3 regions of the Desulfotomaculum sp. OF05-3 genome follow, and region 3 is predicted to be linked to each of the others. Evidence: predicted binding sites of a transcription regulator. Region 3 holds the regulator's gene; each other region holds the start of a gene.

Region 1 (5,093 bases), on a different contig from region 3:
GTAGCCTGTAACCTCATGTTTCGCATCCGCGCTCTTACCGGACTCCAGGCGGTTCTCAGCACCATCCTGATCCCCGGAATTCGCGAGGCTCACCGCGCCGAGGTAGTAATACTCGGCTCTCGGCTTATCCACCTTCGCCAGGGTATCATAAGTATACGCCGCGGCACCATAGTCCCCCAGCATAAATTCTGCCTCACCGCGGTACTTTAATACATCGATCTCAAAAGAGGTCACCCGCGTTGTCTGGTCGATCAGGCTGTCAAACTCCGCGACAGCCCCCTCGTAATCACCGCTTTCCATGAGGGCGATGCCGTTCTCCCTGCTCTCCTTCATCTCACTGGTCACATGGCTGCAACCGGTGAGGAGGAGCAGCATACCGGATAGAAATAACGCTGATACAATGCTCTTTTTTATTTTGCTTATTTTTCTTGTTTTCTTATACTGTTTATACATTTTAAATTTTACGTTTTATTTCGTTTCTTTATATGCTTTGTAAAGTCTTTTCATGAACCTTCAGCTTCAGCACGCTCTGGCCTCGGGAATTCTTTCCCTTTTCTCCACATTTTACGCACGCGTCGTGCTTCCGAATCCACCATTTCTCACCTCATCGGCCTCATCATCCACCGTAATTCCGTACTCCACGAAAATCCCCTGGGAGAAACCTGTTCCTGCCTCCACTTCCACGGTCTTTCCCTCGCGGCTGTCATTGGTGAGCTTCACCTGGATATGGCCCTCGTTGTCAGATCCGTAGTAGTCGCTGTCGATGATCCCGACGGTATTGTTTAACTGCAGACGGAACTTAAATCCAAGTCCGCTTCTCGGATAGAGCTTTAATACCCAGCCGTCATCGATCCGGGCGCGGATCCCTGTGAGGATCTTTGTCATCTCGCCCGGTTTCAGCGTGAACGCTGCCGGTGCGAAGAAATCATATCCAGCAGAGCCTGCTGTGGCACGCTTCGGAAGTCTGATCCCATCGTAGATTTCCCTGATCACTTCTTCTGTATCCTGCGGGTGTTCCCCCTGCCAGTCTTTTTTAAACTGCTCAAAGCTTACTTTTTCAAATTTTGCGATTCTCTGCATGATGTCTCCTCTTCGTAAATGGTCTCCCACTACTATACCAAGACCCCGCCCCCTTTTCAAGCGTTTCAGACAGAAAATCCGGCAGAATGCACTGCGTTATTGCGGCAATGTGTCCACTGCCCACAGTATATTCTGCCGGATGATTCCGTCTCTCACGTACATTTCTATGTGGTTTTCCAAACAGCCGCGACACTCCCGGATATTCTCTCCAGGCTGCTGTTTTCTCGAAAACTTTTTCTATAAAATATACGATATCATCTCAATCCCGAAAATGATCATATATAAAATAAATCCCGGATTCAGGTACACATACCTCCTGTACGGTGTCGGCCACCCGTTCTGGCGTCCCATCTGCCACCAGTAGCGTCGTCCGTCCCGGAAGAAAAAGTAGATCCCGGCTGCGATGAGAAGCAGGATCATAATGAAGCTTCCCACAGAAAACGCCGCCGCCATTGCGCTCATCCCCAGTGCGTTCAATCCATTTTCCACCAGCACTAACATCATGGAAAAGGAATTCACTGCCATGTGAAGCAGCACATTATAAAAAATCCGGTTCGTCCGCACCGCCACATAGCCAAGGATCAGTCCGATCACCACCGCGTACAGGCATTGGTTTAAATTTCCGTGCATCAGCCCGAACATGACCGCACAGTAGACAACCGCTGTCCGGTCCCCGAACCGTCTCGCCTTCTTTAAGAGAACTCCCCGGAAGATAAACTCCTCCATAAACGGGGCGATCAGGCAGGTATAGATCACCATTCCAGGCGTCAGCTCATCGAGGGCGTCCATCACCGGGTTCATATCCGTCGCCGGAACTCCCGTAAATATAGAAAAAAACACGTCCAGAAACACGCCGAGGAAATTAAAGATGTACCCAAGTCCCAGGCACATGAAAAGCGCCGACATCCAGACCTCCGCCGGAAGTGTATGAGCCGGTCTCCGGTCCGATCTCACAAAACATGTCATCGGAACCACCAGAAGGAATGGAGCTCCGATAGAAAAGATATACTGCACCAGGACTCCCGTCCACGGGGAATCAAAAAGCCCGGAAAGCAGACGCGCTCCGCCGCTTCCCAGGCCATGGATCCGGTGCCATACCAGGCCATAGAAAGCGCTGCCCAGGTACTGGAACCCTGAGCAGGCGCACATGGCAAGGCATAAAATTGTAAACGTGATCAGAAAATCTCTTCGTTTATGCACCATATTCTTCCTTCATGATCTCACTGCTTCTCGCAATGAACTTTGTCATACGCTCCGGGGAAAGACTTCCGTGAGCGAGCTTTGCAAGGTCATAGAGCTGTTCGCAGAGCATCGGTGTCTTCTCGCCGTCCCTGTTGTTTAACACATACTTTACAAGGCCGTTGTTTGCGTTGAGGACAAGTGTCTCCTCCGCCGGGAACAGATCGGAACCGCCGCCGTACATGCTGTACATCTTCATCATATCCTGCATTCTGCGGCTCTCCTCGGACACAGTGATCATGGACGCGAGGCCCTCGTTTTTCAGCTTCTCGACCTTGACGTTCAGTTTGTCATTTCCGATGGCCTTCTTGAAGACCTCCGCAAGAGTCTCGGCATCCTTCTTCTCCTGCTCCTTCGCGGCCTCATCGGTCTCCTCAGCATCCTTGAAGGTCTCGTTGACATCCGCGTCGATGCGCAGGAACTTCAAGCCCTCATTCTTCTGCTCCACATGCTGCATAAACGGAGAATCGATCGGATTCGGAAGGATCACAGCGTCGATTCCAGCTTCCTTGAACATGTTGATATACTGGCTCTGCTCTTTCTCGTCAGTTACATAAAAGATCTTATTCTCGTGTTTTTCCTTGTTCTCCTCCAGGCAGTCAGCGAGAGTCAGGTACTTGCCGTCCAGATTCTTGTAGAGGATGTAGTCTTTCATCTTCTCGTCAAACTTCTCATCCTTTAAGCAGCCGAATTTGATGAACGGGTTGATGTCGTCCCAGTATTTCTCGTAATTCTCGCGGTCTGTCTTGCACATGCCGGACAGCTTGTCCGCAACCTTCTTTGTGATATAGTCGGAGATCTTCTTAACGAACCCATCATTCTGGAGAGCACTTCTGGATACATTTAACGGAAGATCCGGGCAGTCGATCACTCCTTTTAACAACATCAGGAATTCCGGAATGACTTCCTTGATATTATCGGCAATGAATACCTGATTATTATAGAGCTTGATCTTGCCTTCGATGCTCTCGTACTCCATATTGATCTTCGGGAAGTAGAGGATACCCTTTAAGTTGAACGGGTAGTCCATGTTCAGGTGGATCCAGAATAACGGCTCCTTGAAATCCTGGAATACCTTACGGTAGAACTCCTTGTACTCTTCGTCTGTGCACTCATTCGGATGCTTGTTCCAGAGCGGGTTCGTATCGTTTACGGCAACCGGGCGTCTTGCGATCTTATATTTCTCTTTCGCCGGGGAAACCTCAACTGTCTCCTTAGTGCCGTCCTCTTTTTCCTTCTCCTCTGTCTTTGCAGGCTCTACGATCGTCTCGATAATTGTATCTTTATCGGTGAGCTCGTCCTTTTCGATCGTGTCGTACTGCGGCTCTGCAGTCTCATCGTTTAAGTAGATCTCAACCGGCATGAACGCGCAGTATTTATCGAGGATCTCTCTTGCACGGTACTCATTTGCGAACTCAGCGCTGTCCTCATTCAGGTACAGGGTGATCACGGTTCCGTGTCCTTCCTTTGTGCCCTCTTTCATGTCGAACTCGGTACCGCCCTCAGACTCCCAGTGGACCGGCTTTGCATCCGGCTTGTAGGATAAGGTATCGATCGTTACTTTGTCGGCTACCATGAACGCGGAGTAAAAACCAAGTCCGAAGTGACCGATGATCTGGTCCTCGTTTGCTTTATCTTTGTACTTGTTTAAGAAATCCTGCGCACCGGAAAAAGCGATCTGGTTGATATACTCGTCAGCCTCGTCCTCTGTCATTCCGAGACCGTTATCTTCGATCCGGATCGTCTTTTCCTTCGGGTTTACAGTAACCTGAACTTTATAGGTCTCATCATCCGGTGTCTCGTACTCGCCCATCAGGGCCAGCTTCTTTAATTTTGTGATGGCATCGCAGCCGTTGCTGACTAACTCACGGTAGAAGATATCGTGATCGGAATACAGCCATTTTTTGATGATCGGGAATATATTCTCACTGTTGATTGAAAGACTTCCACTTTTTGCCATGTTAAACCACTCCTTATTTCTATTCCTGCGGCGCGGGGGAATTTCTCATAATTCCTTCGGACCGCTTATTTTCATTTATCGTTTTCCAGCTGCCTTTTTAACAGCTGTTCTGTTCAACATGACATATTTTAATACCAGGAAATCAAAATGTCAATAAAATTAGCACTCATTTTTGATGAGTGCTAATAAAATTTTTATAAACTTTTTTCTCTTTCGCCTTTGCTATGGGCGGGTCAGTCAATTTATGATCTCACTTAATTCTCGCTCTCGATCGGAATAAACACTCTTGCAGTCTCCTCCTGCTCATGTTTCTTCCGCTCGTTCTTCGCCGCAGCCACAGCCATCTCGCAGAGTGCCATCTGGGATCCCACCGGGAGTTTTCCACGGCGGTCCGGCTTCTCGTATGTTCCGTCCGGCTGTAAGACATGGGCTTTTAAGTTGTCCTCAAGCTCCAGCTCCATATACTTCCGGATCCTGTCTTTCAACTCTTCCCTCAGTACCGGGAACAGGATCTCCACGCGGCGGTCCAGGTTTCTCGGCATCCAGTCGGCGCTTCCCATGTATATCTCTTCGCTTCCGTCATTCTCGAAGATAAAGATCCGCGCGTGTTCCAGAAATTCCCCGACGATGGAGCGGACTTCAATATTCTCGGAAAGTCCCGGAATTCCTGCCTTCAGACAGCAGATTCCACGGACCACCAGATGGATCTTGACACCAGCGCAGGACGCCTCATATAAGGCCGCGATGATCTCTTTATCACAGAGAGAGTTCATCTTTGCAATAATGGAAGCCGGCTTTCCTGCCCGTGCATTCT
Region 2 (5,093 bases), 260 kb from region 3:
GAAGCCTACACCCATCTTCTCACAAAAGCTGACGGAAATATTCTCACAAAAAAGCGCTACCTGATCCCGGTTCCGGGTCGTGAGGATCTCACTGTGGAATTCGATGTCTTCGAGGGAAAATTCGCCGGTCTCATGCTTGCGGAGATCGAGTTTACCAGCGAGGAGGATGCCAGAGAATTCCCGCCTCTCTCCTGGTTCGACCGGGATGTAACCTGGTCCGGGGAATACCAGAACAGCAGGCTCTCAAAAATGCCCTGAACTGTTCGTATTTTTATATGACAGGGAATTTCCTGTTACATGAAAAAGGCCACCGACGGCTCACAGAACCGCCGATGGCTTTATTAATTTTCCTAAAATTTTGCAGTTTCGGAGATGGATTACATCATTCCGCCCATTCCGCCTGCACCTGCCGGCATTGCCGGAGTCTCTTCTTTGATGTTTGCAACAACAGACTCTGTTGTAAGAAGTGTGGAAGCAACGCTTGTTGCGTTCTGTAATGCACTTCTTGTAACCTTAGCCGGATCAAGGATACCAGCTTTGATCATATCAACAAAAATCTCATTGTAAGCATCGAAGCCCTGGCCAACCGGGAGCTCTTTAACTTTGTTAACGATCACAGCGCCCTCAAGGCCTGCGTTGGATACGATATGGAATAACGGAGCTTCAAGAGCCTTTAAGATGATCTTTCCGCCTGTCTTCTCGTCGCCTTCCATCTCATTGACAACGGCTGCAACCTTCTCTGCTGCGTGAACATAAGCAGATCCGCCGCCTGCGATGATACCTTCCTCGACAGCTGCCTTCGTAGCTGCAAGAGCATCTTCCATACGAAGCTTTGCTTCCTTCATCTCTGTTTCAGTAGCAGCACCTACGCGGATAACTGCAACGCCGCCAGCGAGTTTCGCAAGTCTCTCCTGAAGTTTCTCTCTGTCGAAATCGGACTTTGTCTCTTCGATCTGGCCCTTGATCTGGGCAACTCTGTCAGCGATCTCTTTCTTGTCGCCGAGACCGTCAACGATGATGGTGTTCTCTTTCTGAACCTTAACGGATTTTGCACGGCCAAGCTGCTCCATTGTAGCATCCTTGAGGTCAAGACCAAGCTCATCGGAGATCACAGTACCGCCTGTTAAGATCGCGATATCCTTTAACATCTCTTTTCTTCTGTCGCCGTAGCCCGGTGCCTTAACACCTACAACGCTGAATGTACCTCTTAACTTGTTGACGATAAGAGTTGTGAGAGCCTCACCCTCGATATCTTCAGCGATGATAAGAAGCTTTGCGCCTGTCTTTACGATCTGCTCAAGGAGCGGAAGGATATCGTTGATGTTAGCGATCTTCTTGTCTGTGATCAGGATATACGGATCGTCAAGAGTTGCCTCCATCTTCTCCATATCTGTGCACATATATGCGGAAATGTATCCACGGTCGAACTGCATACCTTCTACAAGGTCAAGCTCTGTCTTCATTGTCTTGGACTCTTCGATGGTGATAACGCCGTCGTTTGTAACCTTCTCCATTGCGTCTGCAACCATCTCACCGACCTCATCGCTTGCTGCAGAGATTGCTGCAACTCTTGCGATCTGGTCTTTGCTGCTGATCGGCTCGCTCATCTCTGCGATTGCTTTGACAGCCTCGTCTGTGGCTTTCTTCATACCCTTTCTTAATACGATCGGGTTAGCGCCTGCAGCCAGGTTCTTCATACCTTCGTTTACCATCGCCTGTGCGAGAACGGTAGCTGTTGTTGTACCATCACCGGCAACATCGTTTGTCTTTGTGGCAACCTCTTTTAAGAGCTGTGCGCCCATGTTCTCAAACGGGTCTTCTAACTCGATCTCTTTCGCGATGGTAACACCATCGTTTGTGATCAGCGGAGCGCCGAAGGATTTATCGAGAACAACGTTTCTTCCTTTCGGTCCGATCGTTACGCGGACAGTATCAGCAAGTTTATTTACACCAGCTTCAAGAGCTTTTCTGGCTTCAACGCCATATTTAATTTCCTTAGCCATGTTAAAATTCCTCCAATCAAGATTTCCTGTAACCATTTTCCGGTTACTTCGTTCTGAATTCTGAATTTCAGACCGCCCTGAGCGCTTCGCACACGCGGTCCCGGATATAATTTCTCCGATTATTCGATCACTGCAAGGATATCATTCTGCTTAACGATGATATAATCCTCTTCCTCTACCTTTACTTCTGTTCCAGAGTACTTGGAGTAGATTACCTTATCGCCCGGTTTTACCTGCATCTTGATCTCTTTGCCGTCAACAACTCCACCAGGACCAACAGCGATCACTTCTGCCTGCTGCGGTTTTTCCTTTGCCTGACCCGGAAGAACGATACCGGATTTTGTGGTCTCTTCTGCAACTAACTGTTTTAAAACAACTCTGTCAAATAATGGTACTAATTTCATTACTGACTCCTCCTTGTCATTTTACAAGCTCTTGCGACTATCCTGTAATTTCAGTCACAATTCTTTTTCATTTTTATCTTCTTCAGTCTGACTCAGGTCTTTTCCCTGACCCCTCGTCACAAGTCATGTTATAGCACATGTTGTTAGCACTGTCAAGTCACGAGTGCTAATTATTTTATGAAAAATTTGTGAACCTCTCTGCGGGTCTGCATGCCGCTGTGCTGTCTAGTTCCCGTTTTCTGGTGAAATCCGGCAATTTACTTGAATAATTTATACATTTTTTTAACTTTTTTCATAATTATGTCTTTCATTTTCCCTGGAATTCGATTATGATTATAAATAGCAGACTGGCGGCTGCAGGCGGAATCCTCAGATTTTCGGAACCGCGTAATGCAGCGGAAAGGAGAATAAACCATGTCAAAAAAGAAATCAGGCCTTCTTATCGCATTTGGCGCGATGCTCGGCGGCGCAGTTGCGGCCGGTATCTCCTACTATCTGAAATTAAAATCCTTCAACGATGAGCTGGACCAGGATTTTCATGAATACGAGGAAGAGGAGACCCCTTCTGAGGAAACAGAAGAAAAGACGGAACCTGCTCCAGAGAGAACTTATATTACGATCAATTCCGGAAAAGACACAAACGCTGCGGATGATTCCGTAAAAAAAGAAGAGACTAAAGATTCCGAAGAGACGGCATGTCCGGAACCCACAGACGAAAAAGACTCTGTAAAAGAGGAAAACGTACCGGAAGAAAAAACATCCTCCGTTGTAGTTGAGGACGATACGGAGGAAGGAAAAACCGAATGATACAAAGTCTTCTCCGCTCCATGGAGCTATTGGAAGTCCTGAAAGAAAAAAACCGCAATTTCTCAATCGCGGAACTGGCGGAGGCGATGGATCTGCCCCCGAGCACGGTGCACCGGATCCTGCAGACGTTCTGTGAGAAGAAATATGTGATCCGCGACGACAGATCCCACACCTACCGTCTTGGCCCGGCGCTGATTCCTCTGGGAAAAGCCGCTGCAAGAGGGATCCGTCTCCAGGATGCCGCCCACGGTATCCTGGCACAACTGGCGAAACAGACAAAAGAAGACGCATACCTCGTAATTCCAGTGGGAAATAAGGGACTTGTGATTGAAAAGGTAGATGGTCCGAGCCACTTAAAAGTTGTTGAAGAGTTCGGCTATGAGATGTATATGCACTGCGGCGCGATCCGTAAGGTCCTCCTCGCATGGCAGACACCGGCCTTCATCGACGAATACTTCAAAAACATTATTCTCCACGATCAGGCTTTCCCTCATGTCCGCCCGGATGACCTGCGCGAGGAATTAAAAAAGATCCGCCAGGATGGCTACGCCATCACTCACGGAGAGTATGTCACCGACGCCCTTGGAATCGGGGCACCGGTCTTCAACTCCGACGGTGAACTCGCCGGTTCCATTGGAATCATCGCCCCGGAGATCCGGGTCGATACTCCGGAGTTTCTTGACACCCAGAAAGATCTCGTACAGTTCTACGCATCATCCCTCTCCGCCGATCTCGGATATGAGAAGCATGATGTGTTCCAGTAAACGGAATCAATCCTTGGGATACGCATTTTCGGATGCGTATCCCGTTTTTTTGCGCTTTGTTCCCATGCACGCCTGGTCACAAGCATATGCCCTGTCCCAATCTCTCCCCCAGTGCAGCTGTCTGTAAAACCTAATCTTGACTTAAGTCCGAAAAAAGCTGGCGCGCGTCTTTGCATACCAGCTTTCTTCTATCCAATCCGCTTATTCTTTACTCAAGAGCTTTCCGTAAAAGGTCTACTCCTTTTCGGATTTCCTCCTCCGTGAGTCCTGCATATCCGAGAACGATCGTACTCATCTCCTTCGCCTGCGCTCTCTCCATATAGAACCCGGAAAGTCCGTAGACGCGGACTTTTTTTTCTGCTGCTTTTTCTAAAAGCTGCTGTTCCGGCTCCTTCTTCCTGTCTTTTAAGAGCACATGAAGTCCCGCGAATTCTCCTGTGATCTCAAACCGCTTTTCCAGCGGCTTTAATTCCCCTAAAAGCGCGTCATGTTTTCCCTTATAGATCTCGCGCATCCTGTTCAGATGGCGCTCAAAATATCCGCCGGAAATAAATTTCGCCAGGATCCTCTGGTCGACCCTGGACACGGTGGAGGAATAAAATCTTCCTTTCGCCAGGTATACCGACAGCAGCGCCTCCGGCAGCACCATATATCCCACACGGATTGCCGGAGCAATGGCCTTCGAGAATGTTCCCATGTAGATGACACATCCGTTCTGGTCCATCCCCTGAAGTGCCGGGATCGGTTTTCCCTTGTAACGGAATTCACTGTCATAGTCATCCTCGATCAGGTATCTTCCGGGCTGCTCTCCCGCCCAGAAAAGGAGCTCCTGTCTTCTTCTCACCGGCATTACGGTTCCTGTCGGGAACTGGTGGGACGGCATCACATAGGCTGCCTGTACATCCTGCCCCTCAAGTTCCTTCACGCAGAATCCATTCTTATCGATCCCCACCGGCAGTACCTTATGTCCCACACCGGATAGCACCCGGTATGCCTGGCGGTAGGTGGGATTCTCCATGGCGATCACCGCGTCCCTTCCGATGATCTGGGAAAGCAGCATCAGAAGATATTCGTTTCCCGCGCCAATGATGATCTGGGAAACATCGCAGTTTACG
Region 3 (5,093 bases):
TTACTCATAATGATTTTCCTCCTCTAAATTTGGAATATTAGGAATGAGTGGTCGTCCAGCAGTCTCTGCCGGATGATCACATTGTTTCAATGTTAGTTTGCAACCTGCACCATGCTGTGACGGACGATGGAATCCTTGTAGGTGTAGCCCTTCTGAAGTTCCACTGCCACAACATTCTCGCCGAGGTTCTCATCCTCCACATGCATCACTGCGTTGTGGAAGTTCGGGTCGAACGGTTTTCCGACTGCCTCGATCGGCTTAACGCCCATATCATCGAGTGTCTTTACAAATTGCTTATATATCTTTTCCATTCCGTCTGCAAACGCGGATCCTTTCGCGTCTTCCGGAATGGAATTAAGACCTCTTTCAAAGTTATCGACGATCGGAAGGATCTTTTCAATCACATCCTTTGCGCCGATCTCATACATTGCGGACTTTTCTTTGTCCGTTCTCTTGCGGTAGTTATCAAACTCCGCCATGGATCTCTTGAGCTTGTCATTTAACTCATCGATCTTCTCGTCCTTCGGATCTTTCTTCTTTTCAGAAGCTTTTTCCTCTTTTTCGGACGTCTCTTTATTTTCTTTTTCGGAAGCGGCTGCCTCTTTGGTTTCTTTTTCCTCAGAAACGGCTTTTTCCGTTTTCTCTTTTTCTAACTCTTTTTCTTTCACTGCTCTCTTCACCTTTCATTTTTAAACGTTTCGTTCAGCTGCGCAACTAACGATCTCAAGGTCGATACGACTTTTTCGTAGTCCATTCGTTTTGGTCCCACGATACCGATCGTTCCGCGCATCCCATCGCCGAGCGCATAATTTGCGGTTACGATGCTGCAGTCTTTCATGCTCTGGACCGGAGTTTCATCTCCGATATAGACCTGAATTTCATTGTCCGGATCATCCGTTTTATTCTGCTGCTGCCCGTCGATCAGTCCCCTGAGAAGTTCTTTATGTTCCAAAGTACCGATCAGCTGGCTCGCTTTTTCCGTATCGGAAAGCTCCGGGTATTTGAAAATATTGGTTGCCCCGCTGGTATAGATCTGGAGATCTTCGTCCTGGGAGCGGATCACTTCGCTGACTTCATTCAGCACCAGATCCACCACTCTTCTGTGGGATCCGGCCTGTTCTTTCATTTTTGCGATCACGCCAAGGTTGATCTCCTCGATCGTCAGACCGTTCAGGCTGCTGTTTAAAAGAATATTTAAATTCAGAAGCTCTTCGTCACTGAGTTCCTCATCGATCGTAACAAAGGAGTTTCTTATAATATTTCCTTCCACAACGACTACCACCAGAAGTTTGTGTTCCTCCACCTTCGAGAGCTGGATAAACTTTAACTTTGTCTGGTTGTAACTCGGTCCGCTGATCAGGGTCGCATAGTTCGTATTGTTGGCAAGAACCTTTGCAAGCTGCTTCAGAAGCAGTTCCACGCGGTCTACCCGCTGGATCATAAGTTCCTGCATATGCTCGACCTGACTGTCTTTTTCCTTGATGATCTGGTCAACATAGAAACGGTAACCTTTATCGGAAGGAATTCGTCCCGCCGAGGTATGCGGCTGAATGATGTAACCAAGTTCTTCCAGATCAGACATCTCATTTCGGATCGTCGCGGAGCTGAGCTTCAGATCCGAGTATTTGGAAATCGTTCTGGATCCCACCGGCTCACCGGTCTCCAGATACGTCTGGATAATCGCTTTTAAAATTTTTTCTTTTCTCTCATCCAGTTCCAAAACTCTCACCTCTTCTTTATTAGCACTCTTTATTGAGGAGTGCTAACATTTACAGTTGTTACTATATTACTTAGTGTGTTGTTTGTCAAGGGCTTTTGATAATTTTCACATTTTTTTCACTATTTTTTTCATCGCCTTTTTCTACCAGGATTTTACAGGATCCGCCCGGCTTTCCCCTGGATTTTCCTGTGAATCCCGGGGGCTTTGCGTCACATTAAGAACATTTCTGCCATATGGGGGGACTGTTTGCGTCCTGGCAGTAATACCCAAAAACTTGACAAATTTGGAAAATTATGTATAATACATACTTGTTTCCAAATTGTTACATTTCTATTACATATCTGCATATAATTTGTAATAGATATGAAACAAAAAAAGAAAGGATTGTTATATGAAGAAATTTAGATTGACCATCTGTGTTTTACTGACCGTCATTTCGATGCTCTTAAACACCGTATGTGCATTCGCAAGTACCCCGAAAAACTCTGGCCACCTGGACAGCATCGATGGAAATAAGGTTTCCGGATGGGCGTGGAACTCCGCTGCCCCGGATACCCCGGTCTCCGTCACCGTCACTGTGGCCAACTCCCATACAGGCGAGTCTCTTTTATCTGAGACCGCCGAAGCTGATATCGAGCGCAATGACTTAAAGGAAAGCGGCATCGGAAACGGTGCCCACGGCTTTGAGATCATGATCGACTGGTCCTCCATCCCGGATGATACCTACATGATCAAGCTCAGCGTGAACGGCACAGCACTTCCGTTAGCTTACCAGTACAATACTGCAACAAAGATCATCAAAAATGCCACCCTCGTTTCCTTAGGTACATTTAAGACCACAGCTTACTGCCCGTGCAGAAGCTGCTCCGAGGGCTACGGCCGTCTCACAAAGACCGGAACCCAGGCGACCGCAAGCCGCACCGTAGCCGTTGACCCGCGGGTCATTCCGCTTGGAAGCCACCTTTTGATCGATGGTGTCGAGTATATCGCTGAGGACGTCGGAGGCGGTGTCAAAGGAAAACATATCGATATTTTTTACAACACACATTCGGAAACAAGAGATCACGGCGTTGAGCGGTCTGAGGTCTATCTGATCCAGTCTTAAGTTCATCTGCCCCGTTATATGAGTTTCCACCCGATATATGACAGGACTGGAAGGACATCCACTAATAAATTCTTCCTGCTGCATGGCAAAAAAGGGAATCTCTCCAGAGCATGTGAAAATGCTCATGAAAGATTCCCTTTCTTAATTATACATATCTTATGTGAGTCAGGACCTCTCCTGAATTCACAGGCTTGCTCCTATCTTTAAACAGTATGCCCCTTCGCCACATAAAACGGCTGTGTATCCGTTCCCTTCAGCTCCTGGCCAACCTCAATCGTCACGTTCTTGTCTGTGACAACGTAATCCAGCCGTGCGCCTGCATTCACCACCGTATCCTGCATCAGGACACTGTTTCTGATCTTTGCGCCCTTCGCGATCTTAACGCCTCGGAAGAGAACACAGTTCTCCACATCGCCTTCGATCACGCAGCCATCAGCCACAAGGTTATTTTTTGTCTTACATCCGTTAATATATCTTGTCGGGTTGTCATCACGGATCTTTGTGTAGATCTGACCGCCGGTAAACAGTGCGTCCAGATTCTCATCATCGAGAAGTTTCATATTCTCATCGAAGTAGCTCTTTAAGCCGCAGATCCTCGCGTAATATCCATCATATTTATATCCGCGGATGTTGTACTTCTCAAGACGCGGCGCAAGGATATCGCGCTCGAAGCAGGAGGATCCACGTACAAATGCCGCATGGATCTTATCGATCAGTGCTTCTCTATCCATAATATAAATATTCATGGAGAGGTTCTGTTTTCCACACATTTCAGAATTCATAAAGATCCGTCTCACGCGTCCGTCATCAAGCTTTAACGTGTAATACATATCCCCGTGGGAACCTGCGCGGATCAGTTCCGCCGGAATCTCCTGCTCTGTGTAGGCAACCGTCACATCGGCACCGCTCTCGATATGTTCCGCTAACATTGCGTTGAAATCAAAATCCACCGCGATATTGGCGTCCATCATGATCACATACTTTTCTTTTTTGCTTTTCAGATACGGAAGGATGCTCTCAAGTGCCTCGACGCGTCCGCTGTAGACCTTCATATTTTTCTCCGCATAGGGCGGAAAAATACTGAGGCCTCCGTTTTTTCTGAGAAGATCCCACGCTCGTCCGGAGCCCAGATGGTCCATCAGGGAATGATAATTCTCCCGTACCACGATGGCAATATTGCTGATCCCGCAGTTTGCGAGACTGGAGAGCAGGAAGTCGATGATCCGGTAACGTCCCGCAAACGGGATTGATGCCATCAGGCGGTCACCCGCAAGCTCCGGCACCAGATTATCATAACTGTTTGGAAAAATAATACCGATCGCATTTGCATTGGAATTTACCATTGTTCTTCACCATCCTCCACATTTTTATTGACCATGGCGTTCGGGCCGATCTTTGCGCCCTTTCCGATGGTGATTCCGGAACCGATCGTCGCAACGCCGTGTTCTTCCCCCTTCGGCATGGATCCAACAACGGCATTTTCACCGATCACAACATTTTCCGCGACGATACAGTGTTCTACAACAGCTCCGGTCTTTATGACCGTTTTGCCCATGACAACGGCATCTTCGATCTTTGCTCCCTTTTCTACCCTGACACCGGAGAACAGGATCGAATGCTTAATACTTCCGTCGATCCGGCATCCGTCTGTGATCATGGAATTCTCAACGACTGCGTTGGAGCCGATCTTGTGACCGGTCATACCGCTGTTCCGGCTGTAGATCTTCCAGTTTTCATCAAAGATATCGATCCCGCTGTGTTCCGGATCAAGAACCTCCATATTTGCTTCCCAGAGGGATGAGATCGTTCCAACGTCCTTCCAGTATCCCGCAAAGTGGTACGCGTACATCTTCCGTCCGTCTTTTAAGAGGTTCGGAATGATGTTGTTTCCGAAATCATTCTCGGAATTCGGGTCTGCCTCATCCTCGATCAGGTACTTCTTTAAGATATCCCAGTTGAAGATATAGATTCCCATGGAAGCCAGATTCGACTTCGGGTTCTTCGGTTTCTCCTGAAACTCTGTGATCCGGTCGTCCCCATCCGCCACCATCAGACCAAAACGGGATGCCTCGTCCCACGGCACTTCCATAACCGCGACACTGAATTCTGCGCCTTTTTCCTTGTGGAAGCGCAGGAAATCACTGTAATCCTGCTTGCAGATCTGATCACCGGATAAGATGATCACATACTGCGGATCGTAGCGCTCGATGAACGGAATGTTCTGATAGATTGCGTTTGCGGTTCCCTTATACCAGTCGGAACCGGATG

What was found. The regulator HrcA, encoded in region 3, represses chaperone genes, less so after heat shock. The targets are predictions, from matches to a motif close to TGTTAGCACTCNNNNNNNNNGAGTGCTAACA.
Region 1: a site for HrcA is predicted at 4,437-4,467, ahead of htpG (molecular chaperone HtpG). Genes of this name have one in related genera too.
Region 2: a site for HrcA is predicted at 2,549-2,579, ahead of DXA87_RS00275 (co-chaperone GroES). Genes of this name have one in related genera too.

What each region holds. Positions count from the first base shown of each region.
Region 1 covers NZ_QWGO01000007.1:74,395-79,487, reverse strand. Annotated here, with positions in the region: gene DXA87_RS05770 (tetratricopeptide repeat protein) at 1-453, opposite strand, end outside; gene DXA87_RS05765 (deoxyuridine 5'-triphosphate nucleotidohydrolase) at 565-1,080, opposite strand; gene DXA87_RS05760 (CPBP family intramembrane glutamic endopeptidase) at 1,318-2,283, opposite strand; gene htpG (molecular chaperone HtpG) at 2,273-4,279, opposite strand; gene DXA87_RS05750 (RNA degradosome polyphosphate kinase) at 4,534-5,093, opposite strand, start outside.
Region 2 covers NZ_QWGO01000001.1:60,493-65,585, forward strand. Annotated here, with positions in the region: gene DXA87_RS00265 (CYTH domain-containing protein) at 1-258, shown strand, start outside; gene groL (chaperonin GroEL) at 378-2,003, opposite strand; gene DXA87_RS00275 (co-chaperone GroES) at 2,123-2,407, opposite strand; gene DXA87_RS00280 (hypothetical protein) at 2,822-3,214, shown strand; gene DXA87_RS00285 (IclR family transcriptional regulator) at 3,211-3,978, shown strand; gene DXA87_RS00290 (PLP-dependent aminotransferase family protein) at 4,187-5,093, opposite strand, start outside.
Region 3 covers NZ_QWGO01000001.1:315,605-320,697, forward strand. Annotated here, with positions in the region: gene dnaK (molecular chaperone DnaK) at 1-8, opposite strand, end outside; gene grpE (nucleotide exchange factor GrpE) at 93-668, opposite strand; gene hrcA (heat-inducible transcriptional repressor HrcA) at 677-1,729, opposite strand; gene DXA87_RS18300 (3D domain-containing protein) at 2,112-2,825, shown strand; gene glgD (glucose-1-phosphate adenylyltransferase subunit GlgD) at 3,029-4,168, opposite strand; gene DXA87_RS01430 (glucose-1-phosphate adenylyltransferase) at 4,162-5,093, opposite strand, start outside.